Regions from separate parts of the Actinacidiphila sp. bgisy145 genome, predicted to be linked through region 2. Evidence: riboswitches for the same ligand, from Rfam matches in the RefSeq annotation. Region 2 holds a riboswitch; the other holds the start of a gene.
The links. Region 2 has a riboswitch for glycine ahead of gcvT (glycine cleavage system aminomethyltransferase GcvT). Riboswitches for the same ligand answer to the same signal wherever they lie in the genome.
Positions count from the first base shown of each region.

Region 1: another riboswitch for glycine. It lies ahead of gcvP (aminomethyl-transferring glycine dehydrogenase); the one in region 2 lies ahead of gcvT (glycine cleavage system aminomethyltransferase GcvT).

Region 1 covers NZ_JBYIRL010000014.1:176,373-190,442, forward strand. The annotation lists gene AC3ERT_RS15440 (hypothetical protein) at 38-625, shown strand; gene AC3ERT_RS15445 (DUF5999 family protein) at 722-916, opposite strand; gene gcvP (aminomethyl-transferring glycine dehydrogenase) at 1,177-4,074, opposite strand; glycine riboswitch at 4,137-4,260, opposite strand; glycine riboswitch at 4,262-4,374, opposite strand; gene AC3ERT_RS15455 (PRC-barrel domain-containing protein) at 4,521-4,892, shown strand; gene AC3ERT_RS15460 (DNA polymerase IV) at 4,814-6,232, opposite strand; gene AC3ERT_RS15465 (MerR family transcriptional regulator) at 6,430-6,975, opposite strand; gene AC3ERT_RS15470 (bifunctional nuclease family protein) at 7,301-7,774, opposite strand; gene ftsR (transcriptional regulator FtsR) at 7,948-8,694, opposite strand; gene AC3ERT_RS15480 (double zinc ribbon and FHA domain-containing protein) at 8,728-9,522, opposite strand; gene AC3ERT_RS15485 (DUF881 domain-containing protein) at 9,628-10,443, opposite strand; gene AC3ERT_RS15490 (small basic family protein) at 10,451-10,783, opposite strand; gene AC3ERT_RS15495 (DUF881 domain-containing protein) at 10,788-11,723, opposite strand; gene AC3ERT_RS15500 (sugar phosphate nucleotidyltransferase) at 11,922-14,070, opposite strand, start outside.
Region 2 covers NZ_JBYIRL010000008.1:212,849-226,918, forward strand. The annotation lists gene AC3ERT_RS09975 (glutamate ABC transporter substrate-binding protein) at 1-347, opposite strand, end outside; gene AC3ERT_RS09980 (amino acid ABC transporter ATP-binding protein) at 435-1,226, opposite strand; gene AC3ERT_RS09985 (ABC transporter ATP-binding protein) at 1,275-2,489, opposite strand; gene AC3ERT_RS09990 (ABC transporter ATP-binding protein) at 2,507-3,577, opposite strand; gene AC3ERT_RS09995 (ABC transporter permease) at 3,574-4,587, opposite strand; gene AC3ERT_RS10000 (ABC transporter substrate-binding protein) at 4,685-6,427, opposite strand; gene AC3ERT_RS10005 (ABC transporter permease) at 6,531-7,529, opposite strand; gene AC3ERT_RS10010 (DUF885 family protein) at 7,855-9,387, shown strand; gene AC3ERT_RS10015 (enhanced serine sensitivity protein SseB C-terminal domain-containing protein) at 9,439-10,167, opposite strand; gene AC3ERT_RS10020 (enhanced serine sensitivity protein SseB) at 10,353-11,123, opposite strand; glycine riboswitch at 11,247-11,365, shown strand; gene gcvT (glycine cleavage system aminomethyltransferase GcvT) at 11,563-12,678, shown strand; gene gcvH (glycine cleavage system protein GcvH) at 12,851-13,231, shown strand; gene AC3ERT_RS10035 (serine hydroxymethyltransferase) at 13,244-14,070, shown strand, end outside.

The sequences.
Region 1 (14,070 bases), on a different contig from region 2:
CCGCACCACGTGTCTCCCAGTGAGAGGCGACAACACCATGCCGCTGCTTGTCCCCCCAGCACCCGCACCCGCCCTGTTGAGCGTCCTGGCGGCGCTCAGTTCGCCCACCGCGGTCCTGGAAGCCCGTACCCCCGCCCTGCGCACCGCGGAGGGGCCGCTGGACGCCGAACACCCCCTGCCGGTCCATGTGTTCGAACCCGCGTCGGTGCCCGGCGGCCTGCCCCACGCGCGGCTGGCCGGCTGGCGGTTCCATATCAGGGCTGGGGCCCGGGTGGCCGCGGCGGGCGAGACCGTGGCGACCCCCGACGGATGGGTGTTCTCGCGCTTCTCCGAGGGCCCCTACCTGGCCTCCACCGAGCGCGCGCTGCGCCAGGCCGAACCGCTGCCGGCCACCTACCAGCCGCACCTGCTGTCGGTGCCGAGCCGCTACATGATGGCGCTGTGGCTGCACTCGGTGCCGCGGGCCGACGCCGCCACCGCGCAGCCGGACCCGGCCGACCTGGTCATCCCGCTGGCCCCGGCGCCGCCCGGGATCGCCTCGCACCGGGTGTACCGGATCGTGGAGATGGCGCCGCTGCTCAACAGCTGGCTCGCCCCGCCGCCGCTGGCCGGCTCGCCCGCGTAGCCCGCAGAGCACGCCTTCGGCACGAGCAAAGCCGGTTTCCCCGGGCGCGGCAAGGCCCGGGGGAACCGGCTTTCGTTGCCCCCGTCGTACTCCCCGTCAGGCGCCTGCCGCGGCCAGCGGCCGGTGCGGCGCGATGATCTGCCCGTCGGGCAGGATCTCCCCGGTGTCCTCGAAGAGCAGCACCCCATTGCACAGCAGGCTCCAGCCTTGCTCCGGGTGGTGGGCCACGATCAGGGCGGCCTCACGGTCGGCGCTGTCGGCGGTGGGGCACTGCGGCTCGTGCTTGCACATGGTCACTGGTGTCTTTCGCTGCGAGAGGTGAATGGTGCGGTCGGTCGCGTGGCCTGCCTGGCTCATGTGGGTCCCCCGTTCTCGCGCGGCCGGTCCCAGTCTTGCGCCCCGGACGGCCTTCCGCAGGTGTTTCACGTGCGCGCTGCTCATTGGTGCAGGACGCGCCATCCGCGCGGCCGGTTGCGGACACGAAGGCGGCGCTTTCCGCCCGTTTCCGGGTCGGAAGGCGCCGCCTTCCCACAGTGCTGCCGCCGGGCCGGTCAGCCCTCGTAGGCGTCCAGCGGCGGGCAGGAGCAGACCAGGTTGCGGTCGCCGAACGCCCCGTCGATCCGGCGCACCGGCGGCCAGTACTTGTCCGCGGGGTGCACGCCGGCGGGGAAGACGGCCTCCTGGCGGCTGTAGGGGTGCTGCCAGTCGCCGCCGAGGGCGGCCGCGGTGTGCGGGGCGGAGCGCAGCGGGTTGTCGTCGGCGGGCCACTCCCCCGCGCCGACCCGGTCGATCTCGCCGCGGATCGCGATCATCGCCTCGCAGAACCGGTCGAGTTCGGCGAGGTCCTCGCTCTCGGTGGGCTCGATCATCAGGGTGCCGGCCACCGGGAAGGACATCGTCGGGGCGTGGAAGCCGTAGTCGATGAGCCGCTTGGCGACGTCGTCGACGCTGACGCCGGTGTCCTTGGTCAGCTGCCGCAGGTCGATGATGCACTCGTGGGCGACCAGGCCGCCGGGGCCGGTGTAGAGCACCGGGTAGTGCGCCTCCAGCCGCTTGGCGACGTAGTTGGCGCTCAGTACGGCGATCTGGGTGGCCTGCCTGAGGCCCTCGGCGCCCATCAGCCGGACGTACGTCCAGGAGATCGGCAGGATGCCCGCCGAGCCCCACGGCGCGGCGGAGACCGGGCCGACGCCGGTGGCCGGGCCCGCCTGCGGCTGGAGCGGGTGGTTGGGCAGGTGCGGGGCGAGGTGGGCGCGGACCGCGACCGGGCCGACGCCGGGTCCGCCGCCGCCGTGCGGGATGCAGAACGTCTTGTGCAGGTTCAGGTGGGAGACGTCGGCGCCGAAGCGGCCCGGGCGGGCGAGCCCGACCAGCGCGTTGAGGTTGGCGCCGTCCACGTAGACCTGGCCGCCCGCGTCGTGCACGGCCGCGCAGATGTCGGTGATGTGCTCCTCGAACACGCCGTGCGTGGAGGGGTAGGTGACCATCAGCACGGCGAGCCGGTCGCGGTGCTGCTCGATCTTCGCCCGCAGGTCGTCGACGTCCACGTCGCCGTCCTGGCCGGTCTTGACGACGACCACGCTCATCCCGGCCATCACCGCGCTCGCGGCGTTGGTGCCGTGCGCGGAGGACGGGATCAGGCAGACCGTGCGGTCCAGGTCGCCGGCCGCGCGGTGGTAGGCGCGGACCGCGAGCAGCCCGGCCAGTTCGCCCTGCGACCCGGCGTTGGGCTGGAGGCTGACCTTGTCGTAGCCGGTGATCGCGGCGAGCTGGTCCTCCAGGCCGTGGATCAGGCTGAGGTAGCCCTCGGCCTGGTCGGCGGGCGCGAAGGGGTGCAGCGCGCCGAACTCCGGCCAGGTGACCGGCTCCATCTCGGTGGTCGCGTTGAGCTTCATGGTGCACGAGCCCAGCGGGATCATGCCGCGGTCCAGGGCGTAGTCGCGGTCGGCGAGCCGGCGCAGGTAGCGCAGCATCGAGGTCTCGCTGCGGTGCCGGTGGAAGACGGGGTGGGTGAGGTAGTCGCCGGTGCGCAGCAGCGCGGCCGGCAGCGCGTCGGCGGTGGCCGCGTCGAGGGCGTCGAGGTCGGCGGTGTCCTCGGTGTCCGCGCCGAACGCGGCGAGCACCGAGGTCAGCGCGGCGCGGTCGGTGGTCTCGTCGCAGGCGATGCCGACGTGGTCGGCGTCGGTCTGCCGCAGGTTGACGCCCGCGGCGCGGGCGGCGGCCACCACGTCGGCGGCCCGGCCCGGCACCCGGGCGGTCAGGGTGTCGAAGAACGCGTCCTCGACGACCTCCACGCCGGCCGCGCGCAGGCCCGCGGCGAGCACCGCGGCGTAGCGGTGGGTGCGGCGCGCGATGGCGGCCAGCCCGTCGGGGCCGTGGTAGACGGCGTACATGCCGGCCATCACGGCGAGCAGCACCTGCGCGGTGCAGATGTTGCTGGTGGCCTTCTCCCGGCGGATGTGCTGCTCGCGGGTCTGGAGGGCGAGCCGGAAGGCGGTGTCGCCGTCGGCGTCGACCGACACGCCCACCAGGCGGCCGGGCAGGTTGCGGGCATAGGCGTCGCGGACGGCCATGTAGCCGGCGTGCGGGCCGCCGAAGCCCATGGGGACGCCGAAGCGCTGGGTGGTGCCGACCGCGATGTCCGCGCCGAGCTCGCCGGGCGGGGTGAGCAGGGTCAGCGCCAGCAGGTCGGCGGCCACGGTGACGATCGCGCCCAGCTCGTGCGCCTGCTCGATCACCGGCCGCAGGTCGCGGACGGCGCCCGAGGCGCCCGGGTACTGGAGCAGCACACCGGTCACGCCGCGCTCGGCGACGTCGGCGGGGATGCCGGCGGACAGGTCGGCGGTGACGACCTCGACGCCGGTCGGTTCGGCCCGGGTCCGGATCACCGCCAGGGTCTGCGGGAAGGTGTCGGCGTCGACCAGGAAGACGCCGTTCTTGACCTTGCCGACCCGGCGGGACAGCGCCATCGCCTCGGCGGCCGCGGTGCCCTCGTCCAGCAGGGAGGCCCCGGAGGTGGGCAGGCCGGTGAGGTCGGCGACGACGGTCTGGAAGTTCAGCAGCGCTTCGAGGCGGCCCTGGGAGATCTCCGGCTGGTAAGGGGTGTAGGCGGTGTACCAGGCGGGGTTCTCCAGCACGTTGCGCAGGATGACCGGCGGGGTGAAGGTGCCGTAGTAGCCCAGGCCGATCATCGGGGTGAGCACCTGGTTGCGGTCGGCGAGCGCGCGCAGCTCGGCGAGCGCCTCGGCCTCGGTGACGGCGGCCGGCAGGGCGAGCGCCTCGGTGCTCTTGATGGTGTCGGGGACGGCCGCGGCGGTCAGTTCGTCCAGCGAGCCGTAGCCGACCTGGGCGAGCATCTTGGCCTGCGCCTCGACGTCGGGACCGATGTGGCGGCGGGCGAAGGGCCGGCCTGCTTCCAGCTCGGCGAGGGTGGTTCGGCGGTCACTCATCTTCGGGGGCCTCCTGGTCCGTGACGACCTTCGGGGGGTGCCGCCAGGGCACCCGTACGGCCTCCCCCTCTGTCATCACAACCTGAGAGCTTCACCGCCCCGGCCCACAGGGCGGCTTTCACCGTCGGTGAGGACGCGTCCCGGCGGCCGCTCTGCTTCCGGGACAGGTCCTGCTTTCCAGAGTGACCTCACCCGAGCGGTACGGATGCCTGAGAGTTTCCGGGGAGGATTTGCTCCTTCGGCGCCCTCCGCCAACCGCCGCCAGGCGGGGTTCTCGGAGGACTCTCCCGCACGGGGTCGACGGCCGCTGTCCAGCCTACCAGCGCGTTCCGAACAGGGGTCGGAACAGGTGCCGAGTCGACACCGCCCCGGTTGTGGCCTTGGGTAGGTACCAGCGGCCGCCGTACGGCGGCGGCCTGGGGTTGGTTGGACTGGTTGGAGGGACCGTGCAGACCGACATCGATCCGCGCAGCCTGATCGGCCGCCGCGCCTTCGACCGTGACGGGACGAGGATCGGCACGGTGGACGAGGTCTACCTCGACGACGCGACCGGCACACCGGAGTGGGCCGCGGTGCGCACCGGCCTGTTCACCCGGGACGCCTTCGTGCCGCTCGGCCCGAGCGAGCTGGACGGCGACAAGCTGCGGGTGCCGTACGAGAAGGCGCTGATCAAGGACGCCCCGGACTTCGGGGTGGGCCGGCACCTGTCGCCCGAGCAGGAGTTGCAGCTCTACCACCACTACGGGATGGACGTGCCGCGCTCGGCGGCCGAGCCGGCGCCGTCCGGGGACTTCGGGGAGCTGGCCGACGAGGAGTGAGCCTGCTGGGCGGCCAGCGGCAGCGGGTCGCTGCGGCGCAGTGCCGGGTCGTCCACGGGGAAGGTGCGCACCCGGCCGGGCACGGTGTCGGTGGGCACCTCGAAGCGGACCGTCACCCGGCCGACGCCGCTGCCCTGCACCCATCCGGCGCCGTAGCTGTCGTGGGTGACGTCATGGCCGGGCATCCAGCGGTCGGCCCGTTCGGCCGCGGGCGGCGGGCTGCTGGGCAGCGGCTCGGGAGCGTCCGGCTCGGGGCCGCCGTGCAGCGCGCGCTCGCCCTCGGCCTGCGCGAACAGGTCCTCCTGCGTGAAGTCGGCCAGCCCCGCCACGCCCACCCCGAGCAGCCGCACCCCGCCGGTGGTGTCCACGGCCTCCACCAGCCGGCGGGCGGTCTCGCGGACGACGGCCGGGTCGTCGGTGGGGGCGCGCAGCGTCTCGGAGCGGGTGAGGGTGGAGAAGTCGTACCGCCGGACCTTCACCACGACGGTGCGGCCGGAGCGGCCCGCGCCGCGCAGCCGCTGCACGCAGCGCTCGGCGAGCCGGTCGATCTCGTACCGCACATGGGCGCGGTCGGTGAGGTCGCTGTCGAAGGTGTCCTCGACGGAGATGGACTTGACGTCGCGGTCGGCGACCACGGGGCGGTTGTCGACGCCGGCGGCCATGGCGTGCAGGCCCGCGCCGTGGGCCTTGCCGAGCAGCCGCACCAGCTCCGCCTCGCCCGCCTGGGCGATCTCGGCGACGGTGAGGATGCCGGCCCGGCGCAGGTGCTCGGCGGTGGCCGGGCCGACGCCGGGCAGGGTGCGCACCGGCATCGGGTCCAGCAGCGCCCGCTCGGTGCCCGGCTCGACCACGACCAGGCCGTCCGGCTTGGCCTGCTCCGAGGCGATCTTCGCCAGCAGCTTGGAGCCGGCCAGCCCGACCGAGGCGGTCAGGCCGGTGGCGGCCTTGATGTCGGCGCGCAGCCCGCGCGCCACGGCCCGCGGGTCGTCGGCGTAGGCGCCGGCTTCCAGGTCGAGGAACGCCTCGTCCACGCTCAGCGGCTCTATCAGCGGTGACGCCTCGCGCAGCAGGCCCATGACGATCTCGCTGATCTGCCGGTAGAGGCCGAACCTCGGCACGAGGTAGGCCGCGTTCGGGGCCAGTCGGCGGGCGTGGGCCATCGCCATGGCGGAGTGGACGCCGTGCACACGTGCCTCGTAGGACGCGGTCGACACCACGCCGCGGGGTCCCAGGCCGCCGACCACCACCGGCTTGCCCCGCAGGCTCGGCTTGGACGCCTGCTCGACCGCGGCGAAGAACGCGTCCATGTCCAGGTGCAGGATCGTCGGCGCACTTCTCACACCCCCAAGCCTCCCGCATCCCACCGACAGCAGCCGTACAGGTGTACGGCGACGGCGGGTCGCGGCCGGGGCGTACGGGTGGGGCCAGGTCCTTACGGGGCGGGGCTTTATCGGCCGGGCTTTACCGGCCGGGCCTTTGCGGGGCCGGGCCTTGGGGGCCGGCCTGTCACGGGCCGGAGGCACCTGCGGCCGGGGGCTCAGACCGCCTTGTTGCGGCGCCGGGCCAGCTCGTCGGCCGGATTGTGGCCGATCAGGGTCTCGCCGGTGTCCACGCGCTCGCCGTGCATCTGCGACAGCGCGCTCTCGACGTCGCGCCACACGACGCCGACGGCGATCCCGAAGATGCCCTGGCCGCCCTGGAGGAGCTGCACCACCTCGTCGGGCGAGGTGCACTCGTAGACGGTCGCGCCGTCGCTCATCAGGGTCATCCGGGCCAGCTCGCCCGGGCCGACCGAGCGCAGGTGCTGGACGGCGGTGCGGATGTTCTGCAAGGAGACGCCGGTGTCCAGCAGCCGCTTGACGATCTTGAGCACGACCACGTCGGAGAAGCCGTACAGCCGCTGGGTGCCCGAGCCGTAGGCCGGGCGCACGCTGGGCTCGACGAGGCCGGTCCGGGCCCAGTAGTCGAGCTGGCGGTAGGTGATGCCCGTCGCGGCGCAGGCCGCAGGGCCCCGGTAGCCGACCTGCTCGGGCGGCGTCTCAGCCGGCGGGCCGCCGTCGGCGCCCACCGCCGCGGGAGCCAGTGTCCCCCGGGCCGGATACGGGCCGCCGGTCGCCAAACCGTCGCCGGTACTTCTCACGACGCCCTCCGTCCCCTTCGCGTCCACTGGCCGCGTGCACGTGCCACCGGACTTTCCCTCTGACGGTAGGCAGTCGTCACACGTGCGTCAACGATCGCCACGCTCGGCACGCCGAGTGAAATTCACCCCAGGAGTGGTTTGATCTGATTGCACAGCGGGAACCCAGTTCCGAATGCCCCCGCGGCGGCAATATTGCCCCCATCCGGGCAGCCCGCAGCGGCCCGGCCCGCGAGCCGGGCCCACCGCCGCACGGCGGCGACGTCCGGGCCTACTGGTTGCTGGTCCCGAAGTCCTCGGGCGAGATCTGGTCGAGGAACTCGCGGAACTTCTCGACCTCGTCCTCCTGCTCGTCCGGGATCGCGATCCCCGCGTCGTCCAGCACACCTTCGCTGCCGTAGATCGGCGTACCGGTGCGCAGGGCGAGCGCTATGGCGTCGGACGGGCGGGCACTGACCTCGACCCCGCCGGCGAAGACCAGCTCCGCGTAGAACACGCCGTCCCTCAGGTCGGTGATACGCACCTCCGTCAGCGTCTGTCCCACCGCCTCGAGCACGTCCTTGAAGAGGTCGTGAGTCAGCGGTCGCGCAGGGGTCATGCCCTGCTGCGCGAATGCGATGGCCGTCGCCTCTCCCGGCCCGATCCAGATGGGCAGGTACCGGTCGCCTCCTACTTCACGCAGGAGCACGATCGGTTGGTTGGAGGGCATTTCGACCCGGACACCCACAACGTCGAGCTCGTTCACACAGCAACCCTAGGCCGTGCCCGCGGGGTTTGGGTAGTCGGGCAGGCCCCGGGCGCGGCCCGAAAGCCATCCGGAGCCCCCTCCGCCCGGCGGCTCTCCCCCTGCCGGCCGCCCCGGGCGGCACTTCCGGCCGCGATCCGGCCGAAATCCGGTGCCGGTCGGCCGCCGGAGGGTCAGTCCAGCCGGACCCGCAGCGCCGACTGCACCATCGCCGCGTGCAGCCGCACCGACAGCGTGGCCAGTTCCCGGGCGGTCGCCTCCGCGTGCAGCCGCGTCTGCGGGTTGCGGTGCAGCCGCAACGGCGCCACCACCTGCTCGACCAGGCCCGCCTCCCGCTCGGCGGCCGCCTTCACCGCGCGCAGATGGCGCGGCTCCAGCCCGAACCGGCCGAGGTCCACGATCAGCCGGGCCACGTTCACCGCGTCGGCGTCGTAACCGCCCCGGGAGTCCGCCGCGATCAGCCCGTACGACTCCCACTCCGCGAGCGCGTCGCCGTCGGCCCCCGTGGCGGCCAGCAGCTCGTCCCGGCCGATCCGCATCCGCGCGGGCTCCTCGGGCTCCAGGGAGCCCTCCAGCGCCTCACGCGACTCACCCGGGCCGGGCAGCGCGACCGGCTCGCCCCGGTCCATGGCGTCCAGGTGCTCCCGAATCACCCGCAGCGGCAGGTAGTGGTCGCGCTGCACCCGCAGGACGTACGCCAGGCGGTCGACATCCGCCCCGTTGAACTTCCGGTACCCCGAGGGGGTGCGCTGCGGCTCCACCAGCCCCTCCGCCTCCAGGAAGCGGATCTTGGAGATGGTGACCTCGGGGAACTCGTCCTGCAACCGGGAGAGCACCGCGCCGATGCTCAGCAGGGCGCCGTCGTCCCCGGCGGAGACGGCGGCGGTGCCGTCACCGGCACCGCCTGACGTTCTCGGCATGCACACCTTCCCTGGGACCGTGCGGCGGGAGGGTCAGACACCCGCCTGGCTCGCGTAGAAGACCAGCCGGTACTTGCCGATCTGCACCTCGTCCCCGTTGGACAGCTGCACCGCGTCGATCCGCTCCCGGTTGACGTAGGTGCCGTTGAGGCTGCCGACGTCGGAGACGGTGAACACGCCGTCGGCGCCGCGCCGGAACTCCACATGGCGGCGCGAGACCGTCACGTCGTCCAGGAAGATGTCGCTCTGCGGGTGCCGGCCGGCGGTGGTCAGCTCACCGTCCAGCAGGAAGCGGCTGCCGGAGTTCGGTCCGCGCCGCACCACCAGCAGGGCCGAACCCGGCGGCAGCGCCGCCACGGCCGCCTGCGCCTCCGGGGAGAGCGACGGCATCGGGGTCTGCCCCGTCGCCTCCGCCTCGTACGCCTCGATGCTGGAGATCGAGATCGTCGACGTGGTCTCCGAGGGCCGCTCGAAGGGCGCCGCGGCCTGCCCGCCGCGCAACGGAGCGCCGCAGTTGTTGCAGAACCGGCTCGCCGCCGCGTTCTGGTGCCCGCACCTGCCGCAGACCAGCACGCCGTGCTCACCACCCGTGTCCGAGGCCGACGATTCCCCGAAACCTATGCGCGGGGCCGAACCGGGGTCAACAGGCGCCACGCCGGGCGCAGCCGAAAACCCGCCGCCCTCCTGCGACGGGTCCGCGCGGAACAGCGGACGCTCGGCCGGCTGGCCGACGTCCTCCGCCCCGCTGCGCGGCGCACGGTGGCGTGCCGTGGCCGGGTCACCCGACTGGCGGGCGCTCTTGCCGAACAACTTCCCAAACAACTTCACGGGCGATTCCCCTTGAAAGAAGCAGACCCGCCCGTGGGGCAGGACGAACTCTCACTACTCACAGTTTCCACCACTCAGCACCCGGCCAGATCCCCGACCCCATCCTCACTGGGATGACCGAGCGTAGTCAGGCTGCTTCGACGGCCGCAAGGCGTCCACGACGATCTTCTGCGACCTGACCACATCAGCACTCGCCTGCTCCTTCTCCAGCGTCTGCACCACCCCTCCGGGGATGTTCAGCGCCGGCTCGAGGTCCGGTGGGTTGCCGATGACTTTGAAGACGTACGGCTGGGCCAATTGGTGCCCGTCGACCAGCACACTGTCGGTGCCGTCGGTGAAGTAAGTGTCGCTGACGACACGTACGTTGTTGACCTGGATCGCCTCCGCGCCGGCCGCACGCAGCTCCTGGACGGTGTCCAGCAGCGAGTCGGCCTCGACCTGGCCGTGCGGGTCCCTGACCGTCAGGGTGATCCCCGGGCCCTGAGCCGCCACCGTACCGGCCAGCACACCGAGTTCCCGCGCCTTCTCCTGCGTCTGCTTGAGCGCCTCGGCGGCCTGGTCGGAACTGGTCTCCAACTCGCTGCGCTGGTTCTCCAGTCCGCGCTTCTCGTCCTGGAGCCGCTGGCCGCGGTTGTCCAGCTCGGTCAGGATGCGGACCAGGTCCTCCTGGCGCGCCCCGCGCAGCGTGCTGTTGTCGTCGCTGGTGGTGCGCACCTGGATGGCCAGCCCCAGCCCCAGCACGAACAGCAGCACCGCGACGATGAGTTGGGCGCGGGTCAGCCGCGGCGGCCACAGCCCGGCCAGCAGGCGCTGCCGCCCGCTCCCCGGTGCGGCGGCCGGCTTCTCCCGCTCCTGCTCCCCCGCACCCGGCTGCACGCCGCAGTCCCCGTTGTTCTCCTGGTTCTCCTGCTCGTCGCTCATCCGGACCTCACGCCCGGAAGACGTGCCGGCGGATCGCGGCGGCGTTGGAGAAGATCCGGATGCCGAGGACGACCACCACACCGGTCGACAGCTGCGCGCCGACCCCGAGCTTGTCGCCCAGGAAGACGATCAGCGCCGCCACCACCACGTTGGACAGGAAGGAGACCACGAAGACCTTGTCGTCGAAGATGCCGTCCAGCATGGCACGCAGCCCGCCGAAGACGGCGTCGAGCGCGGCCACGACGGCGATCGGCAGGTACGGCTCGACACCCGAGGGCACCACCGGGCGCACCACCAGCCCGACCACGACCCCCACGACGAGGCCAAGTACGGCGATCACTTCGTCAACCCTTCCCGTTGGACGGCGTCTTCGGCGGCGTCGTGGACGCGCCCGGTGTGGCGTACCGCAGGATCAGCGAGGGCGCGGCGGGCAGGTGTACGTCCCCCTGCACGCTCAGGCTCGATCTGATGCCGTAGTTCGCCACCAGCACGTGCAGGTAGTCCCCGTCCGCGCTGTGCTGGAACGCCGTGCCCAACCGCTTCCCGTCCCCGATCGCCAGCACCGTGTACGGCGGCACCAGCGGCTTGTTGTCGACCAGTATGGCGTCCCCGGCGGCCCGGATCGCCGACAGCGCCGTCAGCCGCTCGCCGTTGACCGAGATCGCCTCGGCGCCCGAGTCCCACAGCCCGTTGACCACGTGCTGCATGTCGCGGTCGCGGACCCGCCCGGTGTCGGAGAAGCCACTGCTCTCCCGCGGGCCGCCGGTGCCCCCTTCAGAGGCTTCCTCGGCGTCGTTGACGACCAGCTTCACCCCCGGACCGTGCACCGGCGTGGCGGCGGCGAGCAGTTCGACCAGCCGCTCCCCGCCGTCGCCCTTCCGCTTCAACGCGGCCTGCTGCTCCGCGGAGACGGTGGCACGCAGCGCGTCGACGTTCTGCTGCAACCCGTCGGTGCTCTTGGTCTCGGTCCGGATACGGTCGATGAGGTTCTGCCGCTCCTTGGCGACCGTGGGCGCCGACACCCGCGCCTGCGCGGCACCGAGCGTCACCACCAGCGCGGCCAGCACCAGACCGGCCGCCAGCCCCAACTTCCCGCCCAGCGCCTTCGGCAGCCGCGACGTGCCGACCTGCCCGCGCCGGGCCGCGGCCTGCGCGTACCCGTCGTCGAGGCTGTGCTCGATGATGTTCGTCAGCAGCGACATCGACGCGTCGAGGCGTCGCGGGGCGGCCCCGGGCACGGGGTTACTCCGATCGGGTTGCTGCTGCGGCATGCCGCACATCGTCGCACGTCGCGGCGCCCACTTTCGAACGGGCCCCCGCCGACGCGCCGTTCACACCGCGCGACCGGTTCGGGTCGGCCCCGGTCGGCATTCCGACCGCAATGCTGCCGGAAGCCGACCGGTTGCCGCTCACCCGCCGATCACGTACCGGTCACCTGCCGACCGGTCGCGGTACCCGCCAGGGACCCTCGGAACCGGTCACGGACCGGCGCTCTCCACCACCTCGGACCACTCGTCCAGCAGCGCCTGCGCGGACGCGTCGTCCGGCCCCTCGGCCCACAGGTGCGTGACGGCCTCCGCCGGGTCCGGCAGCACCATCACCCACCGGCCGTCGGACTCCACCACCCGCACCCCGTCGGTGGTGTCCACCGACCGGTCGCCGGCCTCCTCGACCACCCGCCGCATCACCGAGCCCTTCACCGCCCACGGCGTCGGCACGTCCCGCTTGAGCACGTGCGCCTTGGGGATACGGGCGTCGATCTGGCTCAGCGTGAGCTGCGTCCTGGCCACCAGGCCGATCAGCCGCACGAACGCCGCCGTGCCGTCGAAGACACTGCTGAACTCGGGCACCATGTAAGCGCCGCGCCCGTCACCGCCGAAGATCGTGCCCTCGTCCCGGCCCACCCGCGTCAGGTCGTCCGGCGACGTCGTCGTCCACGTCACCTGGGTGCCGTGGTAGGCGGCGACCTGCTCGGCGATCCGGGTGGTGGTCACCGGCAGCGCCACCCGGCCGCTGCGCCGCTCCGCCGCCACCAGGTCGAGCAGCACCAGCAGCGCCCGGTCGTCCTCCACGATCCGGCCCCGCTCGTCGACCAGCGACATCCGCTCGCCGACCGGGTCGAAGCGCACCCCGAACGCGGCACGCGCCGAGGAGACGATCTCACCGAGCCGCACCAGCCCGGCCCGACGGCTCTGCTCGGTCTCGGTCGGCCGCGCCTCGTCCAGCCCGGGGTTGATGGTCAGCGCGTCCACGCCCAGCCGGCCGAGCAGGCTCGGCAGCACCAGACCCGCGCTGCCGTTGGCCGCGTCCACCACGACCTTCAGCCCGGCGTCGGCGATCCCGGTGGTGTCCACCGCCCGCAGCAGCGCACCGGTGTACGAGTCGAAGACCGTCGCGGGGAAGGTCAGGTCGCCGATCTCGCCGGGGAACGCCCGGCGGTACTCCTGCCGCGAGAACACCCGGTCCAGCTTGCGCTGCCCGGCACCCGACAGGTCCGCGCCGCGCTCGTCGAAGAACATGATGTCCAGCGAGTCCGGGCGCCCGGGGCTGGTTCTGATCATGATGCCGCCGGCACTGCCGCGCGCGGTCTGCTGCCGGGCCACCGGCATCGGCACGTTCTCCAGGTCGCGGACGTCGATCGCGCTCGCCTGGAGCGCCGAGATGACCGCCCGCTTCAGCGCCCGGGCACCGCGGGAGTGGTCACGGGCCGTGGTGACCGTGGCGCCCTTCTTCAGCGTCGTCGCGTACGCGCCCGCCAGCCGTACCGCCAACTCCGGGGTGATCTCCACGTTCAGGATGCCGGAGACGCCGCGCGCGCCGAACAGGTGCGCCTGCCCGCGGGACTCCCAGATCACCGAGGTGTTGACGAACGCGCCGGCCTCGACGGTCTTGAACGGGTAGACCCGTACGGTGCCCGCGATGATCGACTCCTCGCCGATCAGGCACTCGTCGCCGATGACCGCGCCCTCGTCGATCCGCGCGGCCCGCATCACGTCGGTGTTCTTGCCGATGACGCAGCCGCGCAGGTTCGTCTGCGGACCGACGTACACGTTGTCGGCGATCACCGCCTTGTGCAGGAACGCGCCGGTCTTCACCACGACGTTGGAGCCGATGACGCTGTGCTCGCGGATCTCCGCGCCGGCCTCGACCTTCGCATAGTCGCCGATGTAGAGCGGACCGCGGAGCGTCGCGTCCGGGTGCACGTCGGCACCCTCGGCGACCCACACGCCGGGCGAGATCTCGAAGCCGTCGATGTCGACGTCGACCTTGCCCTCCAGCACGTCCGCCTGGGCCTTCACATAGCTCTCGTGGGTACCCACGTCCTCCCAGTAGCCCTCGGCGACGAAGCCGTAGACCGGCTTGCCCTCCTTCATCAGCTGCGGGAAGACATCGCCGGACCAGTCCACCGGAACATCGGGCTCGACGTAGTCGAACACCTCGGGTTCCATCACGTAGATACCGGTGTTGACGGTGTCCGAGAAGACCTGGCCCCAGGTCGGCTTCTCCAGGAAGCGCTCGACCTTGCCGTCGTCGTCGATGATGGTGATGCCGAACTCCAGCGGATTCGGCACCCGGGTCAGGCACACCGTGACGAGGGCGCCCTTCTCCTTGTGGAACGCGATCAGT
Region 2 (14,070 bases):
GCGTCGAAGCCCTCCAACTTATTTGTGACGGGGTTGCGCTGGGAGAAGACCGCGGAGGAGTCGGTGCCGCCGACCAGCAGGGTGCCGCGCTTCTTCACCTTCGCCATCCAGGAGCCGGGGGTGATCGCGGCAGCCGGGGCGACCGGCGCGCCCGCGACCACCTGCTCCTGGGTCGGCCCGGCCGTCCCGCCCCGGCCGCCCTTGACCGGGTGGACGCTGCTGCCGCCGCACGCGGCGAGCACTCCGGTCAGCGCCAGTGCCGCGCCCGCGGCGAGCACCGCCCGGCGCCACCGCGGTAAACCGCCTGGTCCTTGCTCCGTCCGACGGCCGCGCTGCTGAGGAACCATGAGGGACTCCTTCGGTACGAGTACGGATACGGGTACGGGTACGGGTGGTCCGGACGGCAGCGGGCGCGGGGCGCCGGATGCCGGGCGTCAGTGCCGCAGGATCGTGGAGAGGAAGTCGCGGGCGCGCTCGGTGCGCGGCTTCGTGAAGAACGCCTCGGGCTCGCCGGTCTCGACGATCTGCCCGGCGTCCATGAACACCACCCGGTCCGCGGCGCGGCGGGCGAAGCCCATCTCGTGGGTGACGGCGACCATCGTCATGCCGTCGCGGGCCAGGCCGACCATCACGTCCAGCACCTCCCGGATCATCTCCGGGTCGAGCGCGGAGGTCGGCTCGTCGAAGAGCATCAGCTTGGGGTGCATCGCCAGGGCGCGGGCGATCGCGACGCGCTGCTGCTGGCCGCCGGACAGCTCCGCGGGGTGCCGGGACTCCTTGTCCGCCACGCCGACCCGCTCCAGCAGCGCCCGCGCCTCCTCGACGGCCTCGGCCCGGGGCACCTTGCGCACCCGGGTCGGGCCGAGCACCACGTTCTCCAGCACGGTCTTGTGCGCGAACAGGTTGAAGGACTGGAAGACCATCCCGACGTCGGCCCGCAGCGCCGCCAACGCGGCGCCCTCCTGCGGCAGTTCGCGGCCGTCGAAGACGATCCGGCCGGAGTCGGCGGTCTCCAGCCGGTTGACGCAGCGGCACAGCGTGGACTTGCCGGAGCCGGACGCGCCGAGCACGACGACGACCTCGCCCTCGTGCACGTCGAGGTCGACGTCGCGCAGGGCGACGAAGTCACCGAACCGCTTGTTGACCGCCTCGATGCTCAGCAGCACCCGCCGGCCGCTGCCGCCGGCCGCGGTGCCGCCCGCCGTCCCGTTCGCGTCGTCCGCCATGCTTACGACGATAGGGGGCCGCGCGGCGGAACAGTAGCGGCCGGGGCGTCATCGCAGAGCGGGCTCCGGACGCTGGTCGGCGGCGTTCTCCGGGTGGTGGCAGGCCACCTGGTGGCCGGGCGCCAGCTCCACCAGCGGCGGCTGCTCGGTGGTGCACACCGCGGTCGCCTTCCAGCAGCGGGTGTGGAAGCGGCAGCCGGGCGGCGGGGAGATCGGCGAGGGCACGTCGCCGGTGAGCAGGATGCGGCCGCTGCCGCTGACCGGGGCGGCGGCCCGCGCGGGCGCCGGCTCGGCGTCCGCCGGGGCATCGGCGCTGGGGTCCGCAGCGGTGTCCGCGGCCTCCTCGCCGGGCACCTCGGGCGTCACCGTCGGCCGGTTGCGCCGCTTCGGGTCCGGCACCGGCACCGCGGACAGCAGCGCGGTGGTGTACGGGTGGAAGGGCGAGCTGTACAGCGCCTCCCGGTCGGCCAGCTCCACCACCTTGCCCAGGTACATCACCGCGATCCGGTCCGAGACGTGCCGGATCACCGACAGGTCGTGCGCGATGATCACGTAGGTCAGGCCGAGTTCGGACTGGAGGTCGTCCAGCAGGTTGACCACCTGCGCCTGGATGGACACGTCCAGCGCGGAGACCGGCTCGTCGGCGACCACCAGCTTCGGGCGCAGCGCCAGCGCCCGGGCGATGCCGATCCGCTGCCGCTGCCCGCCGGAGAACTCGTGCGGGTAGCGGTTGTAGTGCTCGGGGTTGAGGCCGACCAGTTCCAGCAGCCCCTGCACTTCCTTCTTCACACCCTGCTCGGTGGCGACCTTCTGCAACCGGAAGGGGGTGCCGACGATGGTGCCGATGGTGTGCCGCGGGTTGAGCGAGGAGTACGGGTCCTGGAAGATCATCTGCACGTCGCGGCGGAGCGGGCGCATGGCGCCGGTGCTCAGGTGCGTGATGTCGCGGCCGTCGAACTCGACCGTCCCGCCGGTCGGTTCGAGCAGCCGGGTGATCAGCCGGCCCATGGTGGACTTGCCGCAGCCGGACTCGCCGACCACGCCCAGCGTCTCGCCCGCCCGGACCTGGAAGTCGATGCCGTCGACCGCCTGCACCGCGCCGACCTGGCGGCGCAGCAGGCCCTTGGTGATCGGGAAGTGCTTGGTCAGCCCGGTGACCTTCAGCAGCGGCTCCCCGGCCGGCCTGCGCGGCGCGGGGGTGCGCTCCTGCGGCGTCGCGTCGGCGGCCGGACCGCCCTTGTCCAGCGAGGTCTTCTCCGCCACGGTCTCGTCCCGGCCCTTCACAGCTTCGGCTCGATCTCTTCGGTCCAGATCCTGACCCGCTCCTCGTCGCCGAGGTGGCAGGCGGCCACGTGGCCGGCGGCGACCTCGCGCAGCTCGGGCACCTCGGACTGCGAGGCGCCGCCGGTCAGTTCGGCGTAGGGGCAGCGCGGGTGGAAGGCGCAGCCGCTCGGCACGTTGATCAGGCTGGGCGGCGTCCCCTTGACCGGGTTGAGCCGGTCGGTGCGCTCCCGGTCCAGCCGGGGCATGGAGCCGAGCAGGCCCCAGGTGTAGGGGTGCTTGGGCTCGCTGAAGAGCTTCTCGGCGGTGCCGCGCTCGATCACCCGGCCCGCGTACATCACCAGCAGGTCGTCGGCGACCTCGGCGACCACGCCCAGGTCGTGGGTGATCATGACGACCGCGGAGCCGAACTCCTGCTGGAGGTCGCGGATCAGGTCGAGGATCTGGGCCTGCACGGTGACGTCGAGCGCGGTGGTCGGCTCGTCGGCGATGAGCAGCTCGGGGTTGTTCACCAGCGCCATCGCGATCATCGCGCGCTGCCGCATGCCGCCGGAGAACTGGTGCGGGTAGTCCCGGAAGCGCTTGCGCGGCTCGGGGATGCCGACCCGGTCGAGCATGTCCATGGCCCGCTGGGCGGCCTCCTTCTTGCTGACCGCGTGGTGCACCCGGTACGCCTCGACGATCTGGTTGCCGATCGAGTAGTACGGGTGCATCGCCGACAGCGGGTCCTGGAAGATCATCGCCATCTTGCGGCCGCGCAGCCGCCGTACTGCGTCCGGCGGGGCGCCGACCAGTTCCTCGCCGTCCAGCCACACCTCGCCGGAGATCCGGGCCCGCGCGGTGCGGTGCAGGCCCATGATGCCCAGGGACGTGACGGACTTGCCCGACCCGGACTCGCCGACGATGCCCAGGGTGCGGCCGCGCGGCAGGTCGAAGCTGATGCCGTCGACGGACTTCACCAGGCCGTCGTCGGTGTCGAAGTGGATGCGCAGGTCGCGCACCGACAGGTACGCGTCCTGCGCGGCGGGCGGCTCTTGCGGGGTTTTCAGCAGCCTGTCGGCGGAACTCACGAGTACCTCACGCGGGGGTCGAGAACGGCGTAGGCGAGGTCCACCAGCAGGTTGCAGACCACGACGAAGAAGGCGACCACCAAGGTCACGGCCATCACGATGGGCAGGTCGTTGGCGGTCACGCCCTGGATGGCGTAGGCGCCCATGCCCGGCAGCGAGAAGACCTGCTCGGTGATGACCGCGCCGCCGACCAGCAGCCCGAAGTCCATGCCGAAGATGGTCACGATCGGGGTGAGCGTGGAGCGCAGCGCGTGCTTGACCACCACGTCCCGCTCGCGCAGGCCCTTGGCGCGCGCGGTGCGGATGTAGTCCTCGCCCATCGTCTCCAGCATGCCCGCCCGGGTCAGCCGGGCGTACAGCGCGGAGTACAGGAAGGCCAGGCTGCACCAGGGCACCAGCAGGTTCCACGCCCAGTCGGCGGGGTTGTCGGTGAACGACACGTAGCTCATGCCGTTGCTCCACAGCGGCCACTGCACGGTGAAGACGCTCAGCGCGAGGATGCCGGTGAAGAAGATCGGCAGCGACACGCCCATCAGGGCCACGCCCATCGACAGCCGGTCGATGATGGTGCCCCGCTTGAGCGCGGAGACCACGCCGACCGCGACACCGGTGATCACCCAGATCACCGCGGCGCCGATGGCCAGCGAGAACGTCACCGGGATACGGGACTTCAGCTGCGGCCACACCTCGACGTGGCTCTTGAAGGAGTAGCCGAAGCAGGGTGCGTGGCAGTGCACCGGGTCGGGGCCGTAGTGGTAGTCGGCGCCGGCCACCAGGCCCTTGAGGAAGTGCCAGTACTGCTCGTAGAGCGGCAGGTCGAAGCCGAGGTTCCTCTTGATCGCCGCGACGGCCGCCGGGTTGGCGTCCTTGCCCACGTACTGCGTGGCGAGCTGGGTGGTGGTCTGGCCGCCGATGCGGGGCACGAGGAAGAAGATCGCGAAGGTGATCATGCTGACCACCAGCAGGAGCACGATCGCGGCGAACACGCGACGGATGAAGTAAGCGGTCACGGCCGTTCCGGCTGGCGTCCGCCCGGCCCGGATCGCGGGCCGGACCGGGCGGACGCCGGAGCCTTCACCTGCCTTTCGGTGCGTAGGAGCCTTGCGGCTACTTCGAGGAGCCCATCAGCAGGTAGTCGTACATGCCCAGGTACGCCTGGGTGACCGTCACGTTGGTGGCGGAACTCGGGCGGTAGAGCAGGTTCTTGCGGTAGATCAGCGGCACCACGGAGGCGTTCGCCATGACCATCTTGTCGATGTCGCCCCAGGCCTTGGTGCGGGCGGCGGCGTCGGTGTTGGAGATCGCCGCGGCCAGCGCCTGGTTGATCTTCGGGTCGTTCAGCTCCATCAGGTTGTTGCCGCCGGACGGCTTGATCGCGCCGCCGTCGACGATCTGGTCCAGGAAGCCGTAGCCGGTGGGCCAGTCGGCGCCCCACGCCATCATCATCATGCCGACGTCGTGCGAGTGCACGTAGTCCGGGACGCCCGCGTAGTTGGAGAAGTACTTGTCGGCGGGGAAGGTCTTGATGTTGACGGTGATGCCGACCTTCTTCAGCGCCGCCTGGATGGCGGTGGCGCCGTCCACCTCGGGCTGCCGGTCGCTGCGCGCGGTGAGCGTGGTGGTGAAGCCGCCTGGCTTGCCGCAGGCCGCGAGCGCCGCCTTGGCCTTGGCCACGTCGCCGTTGTTGCCGGCGGTCGGGTACTCGTCGAACTTGGTGTAGCCGTTCACCGACGGCGGCAGCAGCGTGGTGGCGACGTCGCCCTTGACCGCGCCGCCCTCGGCGTTGACCACGGAGGTCTTGTCCACCGCGTACTGCACGGCCTTGCGGCAGTTGATGTTGTCGAACGGCGCCACGTGCAGGTTGAGCGCCATGTACGAGGTGGCGCCGGCGATCGCGTCGTCGGTGTGCGAGAGCTGGTTCTTGTTGCCCAGGATCTTCGACTGCGTCTCGGCCTCGACGCCGGTGCCCTGGAGGTCGACGGTGGCGTTGTCGGCCATCAGGTCGTTGTCGATGGTGCGCTGGTTGATGTTGAACTTCAGCACGTACTTGTCGGGCAGCGCGGTGCGGATCGGGTCGGTGGCCTTGCTCCACTCCGGGTTGCGCACCAGCGTGGCGCCCTTGCCCTCGGAGTAGGAGGCGAACTTGTACGGGCCGGTCGACTGGATGTGCTGCACGTAGGTCGCGCCGGTGTCCTTGGACTGCTCGACCGGCGCGGTCTGCGAGAACGTCGCCAGGTAGTCGAAGTCGGCGAACGGCTTGGCCAGGTGGAAGATGATCGTCTGGTCGTCAGGCGTCTCTATGGACTTCAGCCCGTCCGGGCTCTTGTCCTTGTACGGGCCCTGGTACGTGCTGTCGTCGGCCAGGTAGCTCTTGAAGTACACCGGGCCGTTGGACATCACCTCGGGCGCGAAGTTGCTGCGCTCGATCGCGTACTTGACGTCCTTGGAGGTCACCGTGGTGCCGTCCTGGAACTTCACGCCGGTGCGCAGGTGGTACGTCCAGGTCTTGGCGTCGGCGCTGGCGGTGCCGAGCCCGGTCGCCAGGTCGGGGACCACCGTCAGGCCGGCCTTGCCGGCCGCCGGCTTGAAGGTCAGCAGCGAACGGGCGTAGAGCCGGGAGAAGTCCTGCACCCAGCCGTAGTAGGTGTTGCCCGGGTCGAGCGAGTCGGGGCCGCTGGAGTGGTCGGCCGTGACCGTCCCGCCCTTCTTCGTCGACGCGTTGACGATCGACGTGAGCGCCTGGTCCTTCTTGCCGGAGCTCTTGCTGCCGCCCGAGCCGCCGCAGGCGGACACACCGAGTGCCATCGCCAGACCGAGCGCGATGGCGGAGGTCACCTTTCTGGTGTTCATACCGGGTTACGCCCCTCACTTCCTATGGAGTCGCCGGGTCGGTCGCGGTGCGCCGCACGGCACACGGGGTGCCACCCGGGGTTCGATGGGTGTCCCTGCGGGATCACTTGCTGCGCGGGTCCAGGGCGTCCCGCAACCCGTCGCCGAACAGGTTGAAGGCCAGCACCGTGATGAAGATCGCCAGGCCGGGCACGAACATGTACTGCGGGTCGGACTGGTAGACGTCGACCGCGCTGGTCAGCATGCCGCCCCAGGACGCCTGCGGCGGCGCGATGCCGACCCCGAGGAAGCTCAGCGCGGCCTCGAACAGGATGTTGGTGGGGATCAGCAGGGTGGAGTAGACCAGGATCGGCGCCACCAGGTTCGGCAGCAGCTCGCGGAAGAGGATGAACGGCCCGCGCGCGCCCATGCCGCGGGCGGCGTCGACGAACTCGCGCTCGCGCAGGCTGAGGGTCTGGCCGCGGACGATCCGCCCCATGTAGGGCCAGTTGAAGAAGCCGATCACGAAGATCAGCACGCAGATCCGCAGCGGCAGCCCGCTCAGCCCGAAGGCGCCGTCCTGGAGCGAGGCGGAGATGGAGATCGCGAAGAGCAGCAGCGGGAAGGCGAGGAACACGTCCATCAGCCGGCTGATCAGGCTGTCCACCCAGCCGCCGTAGTAGCCGGCGATGATGCCGAGCACGGTGCCGATCACGTTGGACAGCACGGTGGCGCCGGTGGCCACCAGCATGGAGATCCAGGAGCCCTCGACGATCCGGGCGAGGATGTCGCGGCCGAACTTCGGGTCCACGCCCAACGGGTGGGACCAGCTCATCCCGCCCCAGCCGCCCTTGGGCGCCAGCAGTTCGGGGTCGACCAGGTTCTGGTGGAAGGCGTTCGGGTCGAGGTTGAAGACCATCTCGATCGGCTTGGCGAGGATCGCCAGCAGCACCAGCAGCACCACCACGACACCGCCGGCCATCGCGACCTTGTCGCGTCTGAGCCGGCGCCAGGCTATCTGCCCGAGCGAACGGCCCTCGATCATGCCTCGCCCGGCCCCGCTCAGGACGGCCTCCGGGTCTGCCGCCGCCTGTCCGGAGGTGGTCTCGATAGGTGCGGTCATGGCGTTTTTGCCGACCCCTCTCGCCGGTGGTGACCGGCGCGCGCCCGCCGCGGTAGCGGCTTCCTCGTCACTTGGTGCCTGTGGTGCTTCGGTTGCGTACGAAACGGCCGTCACCCGCAGTGAACGCTCTTCGTGATCATGCGTGCGACGTGCGTATCCACTACGCGCATTGCGGTTGGGACATGTCAACGCCAAGGCGTCTTGCCGCTGGATTCTTCTTCCGGTCGGCGATCACCCGCCAGACCCCACGGAGAAGGGATGCGCAACTGTGATGTGGGTGGTTCTTTCATCGTTACCGACGCGTACCTCGGGGTACGGTCACCAGATGGACGAACGGCTGCGCGCGGTCTGCGACCTGATGGTGCCCCAGGCCCGCGAGATGTCGGGCCTGCACGAGTACGACGGACAGGTGCAGGACCTCTCCCCCCAGGGGGTGCGCGCCGGCCTGGCCGCGATGGCCCGCGCCGCCCGGAGCGCCGGACCGCTCCAGGACCCGCACGACGAGGCCCACTTGGCTGTCTTCGAGGAGTCACTGCGGGTGCAGTACGGCGAGTTGGAGCTGCACCGCCGCGACCCCTACCCGCACCTGTCCAACCTCGAACTCGCCTGCTACGACCGCGAGTACGCCCCGCGCGCCGACCGCAGGAAGGCCCGCAAGGCGCATCTGGCGCGGTGGCCGGACGCGGTGGACGCCGCGCTGGCCTCGCTGGACCGGGTACGGGCCCCGGTCGCCGAGGCGCTGCTCGGGCCGGTGCTGGGACTGGCCGCCGACCTCGACCCGGACGGCGGCAAGGTGGAGCGGGCCGCACTGCGCGCGCACGCCCGGCTGGAGGGCCATCTGCGGCACGTCGCCGAGCACGGCGACCCCGACCCGCGGCTCGGCGGGCGGGCCCTGGCTGCCTTGATGGGAGCTCAGGAGGGCCTTCGGGTGGATCTGACCGAGCTGGCCGGGCAGGCCGACAAGGAGCGCGTCCGGCTCACCGAACTGCTCACCGACGCCTGCCGCGTCCTCGACCCGGGCCGCGGCGTGGACGAACTCCTGCCGGGGCTGCTCGCCGACCACCCGGGCGCCGACGGCGTCATCGCCGAGGCGGCCCGGCTCACCGAGGAGGCCGTGGAGTTCACCCGGGAACGGGGCCTTGCGCCCTACGTCGACGGCGAGTGCCTGGTCGGCCCGGCACCCGCCTCCCGGCGCTGGGCGATGGCCATGATGACCTGGTCCGCGCCCGCCGAGGCCGACGCGCCCTCCTGGTACCACGTCACCCCGCCCGAGCCGGACTGGCCGGCCGACGAGCGCGAGGAGTGGCTGACCGTCTTCAGCCGCACCAGCCTGCCGTCCATCACCCTCCACGAGGTCGCGCCCGGCCACTTCGCGCACGGCCGCGCCCTGCGCCGCGCCCCCTCCCCGGTGCGGCGGCTCCTGCACAGCCTGTCCTTCGCCGAGGGCTGGGCGCACTACGTCGAGGAGGTCTGCCTCGACGAGGGCTTCCGCGCCCGCGACCCGCGCTTCGCGATCGGCGTCGCCCTCGAAGCGCTGGTCCGCGTCACCCGGCTCACCTGCGCGATCGGATTGCACACCGGGGCGCTGTCGCTGGAGGAGGCCGCGCGGTACTTCGTGCGCGACGCCCACCTGTCGCCGGCGGCCGCCGCCGCGGAGGCGCGGCGCGGCACCTTCGACGCCGGGTACGGCCGCTACACCTGGGGCAAGCTGGAGATCCTGCGCACCCGCGCCCGCGCGCAGCGCGCCTGGGGCGCCGAGTTCACCCTGCCCCGCTTCCACGCCGCCCTGCTGCACCTGGGCAGCCCGCCCCTGGGCCTGCTGGACGCGGCGGTCCACCCGCCCGGCCCGGCCGCGTGATCGCCGCTGTACAGCCGCCGCACAGCCGCCGCTTGATCGCCGCGCAGTCGCCTAGCGGTCGAAGAAGGGCCGGCCGAACGTACGCATCCACAGCGCGACCGGGTCGTACGGGTCGGCCATGGCGACCGTGGAGACGGCCACCGAGTCGGGCACCCCGCCGACGGCCTGCTGCATCATCAGCCGGACGGACTCCACGGCCTGCCCGGCCCCCTCGTAGAGCTCGACGCCGATCGCGAGGTAGGGCTCGCCGAGCACCGGCTGCACCCACGCCTGGCGCAGCGCGCGCACCGCGGAGGTGCGGTGCGCCGCCTGGGCGAGCAGCGCGTAGAACTGGGGCATCTGGAGCGAGGGTTCGCCGATCTGGAGCGGCCCGGCGGGCAGCAGGTCCAGGCCGACCGCGATCCGGCGCAGGTCGGCCCAGGGGATGCCGAGGCCGCCGCCGGCGCTGTGCGGGTTGAGCCAGAGTCCGGACCGGTCCGGGAAGAGGGTCTGGGCGATGTCCCGCCCGGAGACCACTTCGTGCTCGCGGTTCCACCCGCTGGCGGCCAGTTCCCGCGGCGAGGTGAAGCACGGCGCGTAGCCGTAGCCGCCGATCTCCATCGTGCCGTACTGCGCGTCGGGCGTGCCGGGGGCGCCCTGCCACAGCAGCATCCACACCTGGCCCTCGGCGAGTGACGCGAGCAGGTTCTCGTATGCGTCGAACCGGCCGGGTGCCACCTGGAGCAGCATCTGCTCCACATGGCCGGCCTGCGCCGCACCGCCTTGCGCGCCCGCGATCACGTGGGACCGCCCCTTTCCCTTCGTACTGCTCTTCGCACGACATCAAACCAGGTCGAGTGTGCCCAGCGGTATGCCCGCCGACTCAAACCGAACCGGCTATAGACGCGGTATACGACCGCTGAACGCGTGCGCCGAGCCGCACCTGCCGTGGCCCTGCCCCGTGCCGTGCCGTGCCGTGCCCGGGCTCAGTCGCGGGCGAAGAACGGCCGCACCGTCTCCAGCATCCAGTCCCCCACCGGGTCCTGCGCCACGTCCAGCAGGATCAGGTGCACCGGCCACGGCGGCTGGGCCGCACCCATCGCCCGGCCGAGCGCGTCCATCGCGGCCGACCGGTCCGCCTCGGTCCAGCGGTCCAGCTCCACGCCGACGAACAGCGCCGGCGGCTCCTCCTCCACCACCGCCAGGGCCCGCCGGCCGCTCAGCACCACCGAGGTGACCGCGAACTCGCCGGCCGCGGCGGCCAGGAAGTCCACCGGCTCCTCGTCGTGGTCCGGCTCCCACAGCCGCACCCGGGCGCCGGGCGGCGCGTCGCCGCCGCGCACCCCGGCGAACGCCGCCTGGCGCTCGCCCTGCGCCGGGCGGCACAGCTCGGCCACCGCGGCCGGCGGCAGCGGCACACCGACCGCGCCCCCGGGGTTGACGGCGATCCCGACCAGCGGCGGCAGCCCGCGGGCGAACTCGTGCACCGGCGCGACCGTGCAGGGCATGCCGTCCGCGGCCTGCCGGAACTGCTGCTCGGAGCTGAACACCGGCACGTAGGGCGCGCCGCCCAGCACGACCGTCGGCAGGTCCAGGCCGGCCGCCTCGCGCGAGCCGCCGTTCGGCAGCGGCACCCACACCCGGGACCGGCCGAGCACCTCCAGCAGCCTGGGCGTGGCCGAGGGGTTGCCGAGGCTGGCGCTCAGCACCTCTTCCAGCTCGTTCGCCGGCCATGTGTACGGCGCCGGATTCTCCATGTCCACCCTTGTCCGCCCGAGTACCGCGTCTGTAGCGTCGTGCCCCGGAAACCCTAACGGCTGCCGGGGGCCGCGCACCCTGGGCATGCAATGATGAAGCCGACAACTTGCATACCGGCCGTTCGAGGCCGCGCGGGAGAGTCCCGGACCGGTGCACGCGACCTGCTCGCGGGCGGCGGGCCGGGCGCCGAAGGAGCAAGTCCTCCCTTGAATCTCTCAGGCACAGATACCGCGCGGGCGAGGCAGATCTGAAAAGCGACGGAGCCGTCGGCGCACCCCTGGGGGTACCCGCCCGGCCCCGCCCACCCAAGGTGCAAACCGTGACCCGCCGGTGCGGGGTTCACGGTGAACCTCTCAGGTTCCGATGACAGATGGGGAGCATCCGATCCGTCGTCCCCTTTCTCTCTTCACCGAGACCGAGCCTGGGAGCCCGTCACCGATGAGCGAACCCCGCCGTACCGCGCTCGACGCCCTGCACCGCGCCCTCGGCGCGACCATGACCGACTTCGCCGGCTGGGACATGCCGCTGCGGTACGCCAGCGAGCGCGAGGAACACCAGGCGGTGCGCACCCGCGCCGGCCTGTTCGACCTGTCGCACATGGGCGAGATCACCGTGACCGGCCCGCAGGCGGGCGAGGCGCTGGACCACGCCCTGGTCGGCCACCTGTCCGCGCTGGCGGTGGGCCGGGCCCGCTACACGATGATCTGCGCGCCCGACGGCGGCATCCTCGACGACCTGATCGTCTACCGGCTGGGCGCGCGGGAGTTCATGATCGTCGCCAACGCCTCCAACGCGCAGACCGTGCTCGACGCGGTCGCGCTGCGGGCGGCGGAGTACGACGCGCAGGTCCGCGACGACCGCGAGGCGTACGCGCTGCTGGCCGTCCAGGGCCCGCAGGCCCCGGCGATCATGAAGGCGGTGACCGACGCCGACCTGGACGGGCTGAAGTACTACGCCGGGCTGCCCGGCACCGTGGCCGGGGTGCCGGCGCTGATCGCCCGTACCGGCTACACCGGCGAGGACGGCTTCGAGCTGTTCGTGGCGCCGGGCGACGCCGAGCGGCTGTGGCAGGCGCTCACCGAGGCCGGCGCGCCCGCGGGCCTGGTGCCGTGCGGGCTGTCCTGCCGGGACACGCTGCGCCTGGAGGCGGGCATGCCGCTGTACGGGCACGAGCTGACCGCCGCGGTGACGCCGTTCGACGCGGGGCTGGGCCGGGTGGTCAAGTTCGACAAGCCCGGGGACTTCGTCGGGCGCGCCGCGCTGGGCGCCGCCGCCGAGCGGGCCGCCGACCTGCCGCCGCGCAAGCTGGTCGGGCTGGTCGCGCGGGGCCGCCGGGTGCCGCGGGCCGGCTACCCGGTGACCGACGCCTCGGGCACGGTGATCGGCGAGGTCACCTCGGGGGCGCCGTCGCCGACCCTGGGCAAGCCGATCGCGATGGCGTACGTGGACGCGGCGCACGCGGCGCCCGGCACGCCGGACGTCGCGGTGGACATCCGCGGGACGCGGGAGCCGTACGACGTCGTGGCGCTGCCGTTCTACAAGCGCGAGCGCTGAGCGCGGGGCTCCGGCGCGAGCCGGGGCCCCGGCACTGACCGCGGGGCTCCGGCACCGGCTGGCGCCCGAACCGACCGGGACCCGGGCGCCCCGCCCCCGCACCCCCACCCTTACCTTTCCGTTTGCCGTGCCGCGCACGCGAGCACCCCTGCCGATCCGGGAGAATCCACCCATGAGCATCAACCCTGAGCAGCTTCGCTACAGCAAGGAGCACGAGTGGCTGTCGGCCCCCGCCGACGGCGCGGCCACCGTGGGCATCACCTCGCACGCCGCCGACGCGCTCGGTGACGTGGTCTTCGTCCAGCTCCCCGAGGTGGGCGCGACGGTGACCGCGGGCGAGACCTGCGGCGAGCTGGAGTCCACCAAGTCCGTCAGCGACCTGTACTCGCCGGTCGGCGGGGAGGTCACCGAGGTGAACCAGGACGTGGTGGAGGACCCGTCGCTGGTGAACTCCGCCCCCTTCGAGGGCGGCTGGCTGTTCAAGGTGAAGGTGGCCGAGGAGCCGTCCGACCTGCTGTCCGCCGCCGAGTACGACGCTTTCATCGAGAGCTGAGGGAACCCCGCGATGTCGCTGCTGAACCAGTCCCTGCACGCGTTCGACCCCGACGTGGCCGCGGCGGTCGACGCCGAGCTGCGCCGCCAGCAGTCCACGCTGGAGATGATCGCGTCCGAGAACTTCGCGCCGGTCGCCGTGCTGGAGGCGCAGGGCTCGGTGCTGACCAACAAGTACGCGGAGGGCTACCCGGGCCGCCGCTACTACGGCGGCTGCGAGCACGTCGACGTGATCGAGCAGCTCGCGATCGACCGGGTCAAGGCGCTGTTCGGTGCCGAGAGCGCCAACGTGCAGCCGCACTCCGGTGCCCAGGCGAACGCCGCCGCGATGTTCGCCCTGCTCAAGCCGGGCGACACCATCCTCGGCCTGGACCTGGCGCACGGCGGGCACCTGACCCACGGGATGAAGATCAACTTCTCCGGCAAGCTGTACCAGGTCGCGGCCTACCACGTGGACGCCGAGACCAACCTCGTCGACATGGCCGAGGTGGAGCGGCTGGCCAAGGAGCACCGCCCGCAGCTGATCGTGGCGGGCTGGTCGGCCTACCCGCGGCAGCTGGACTTCGCGGAGTTCCGCCGGATCGCCGACGAGGTCGGCGCGTACCTGATGGTGGACATGGCGCACTTCGCCGGGCTGGTCGCGGCCGGGCTGCACCCCTCCCCCGTGCCGTACGCCGACGTGGTCACCACCACGACCCACAAGACGCTCGGCGGCCCGCGCGGCGGGGTGATCCTGGCCAGGGCGGGCCTGGCGAAGAAGATCAACTCGGCGGTCTTCCCCGGGCAGCAGGGCGGCCCGCTGGAGCACGTGATCGCGGCGAAGGCGGTGGCGTTCAAGGC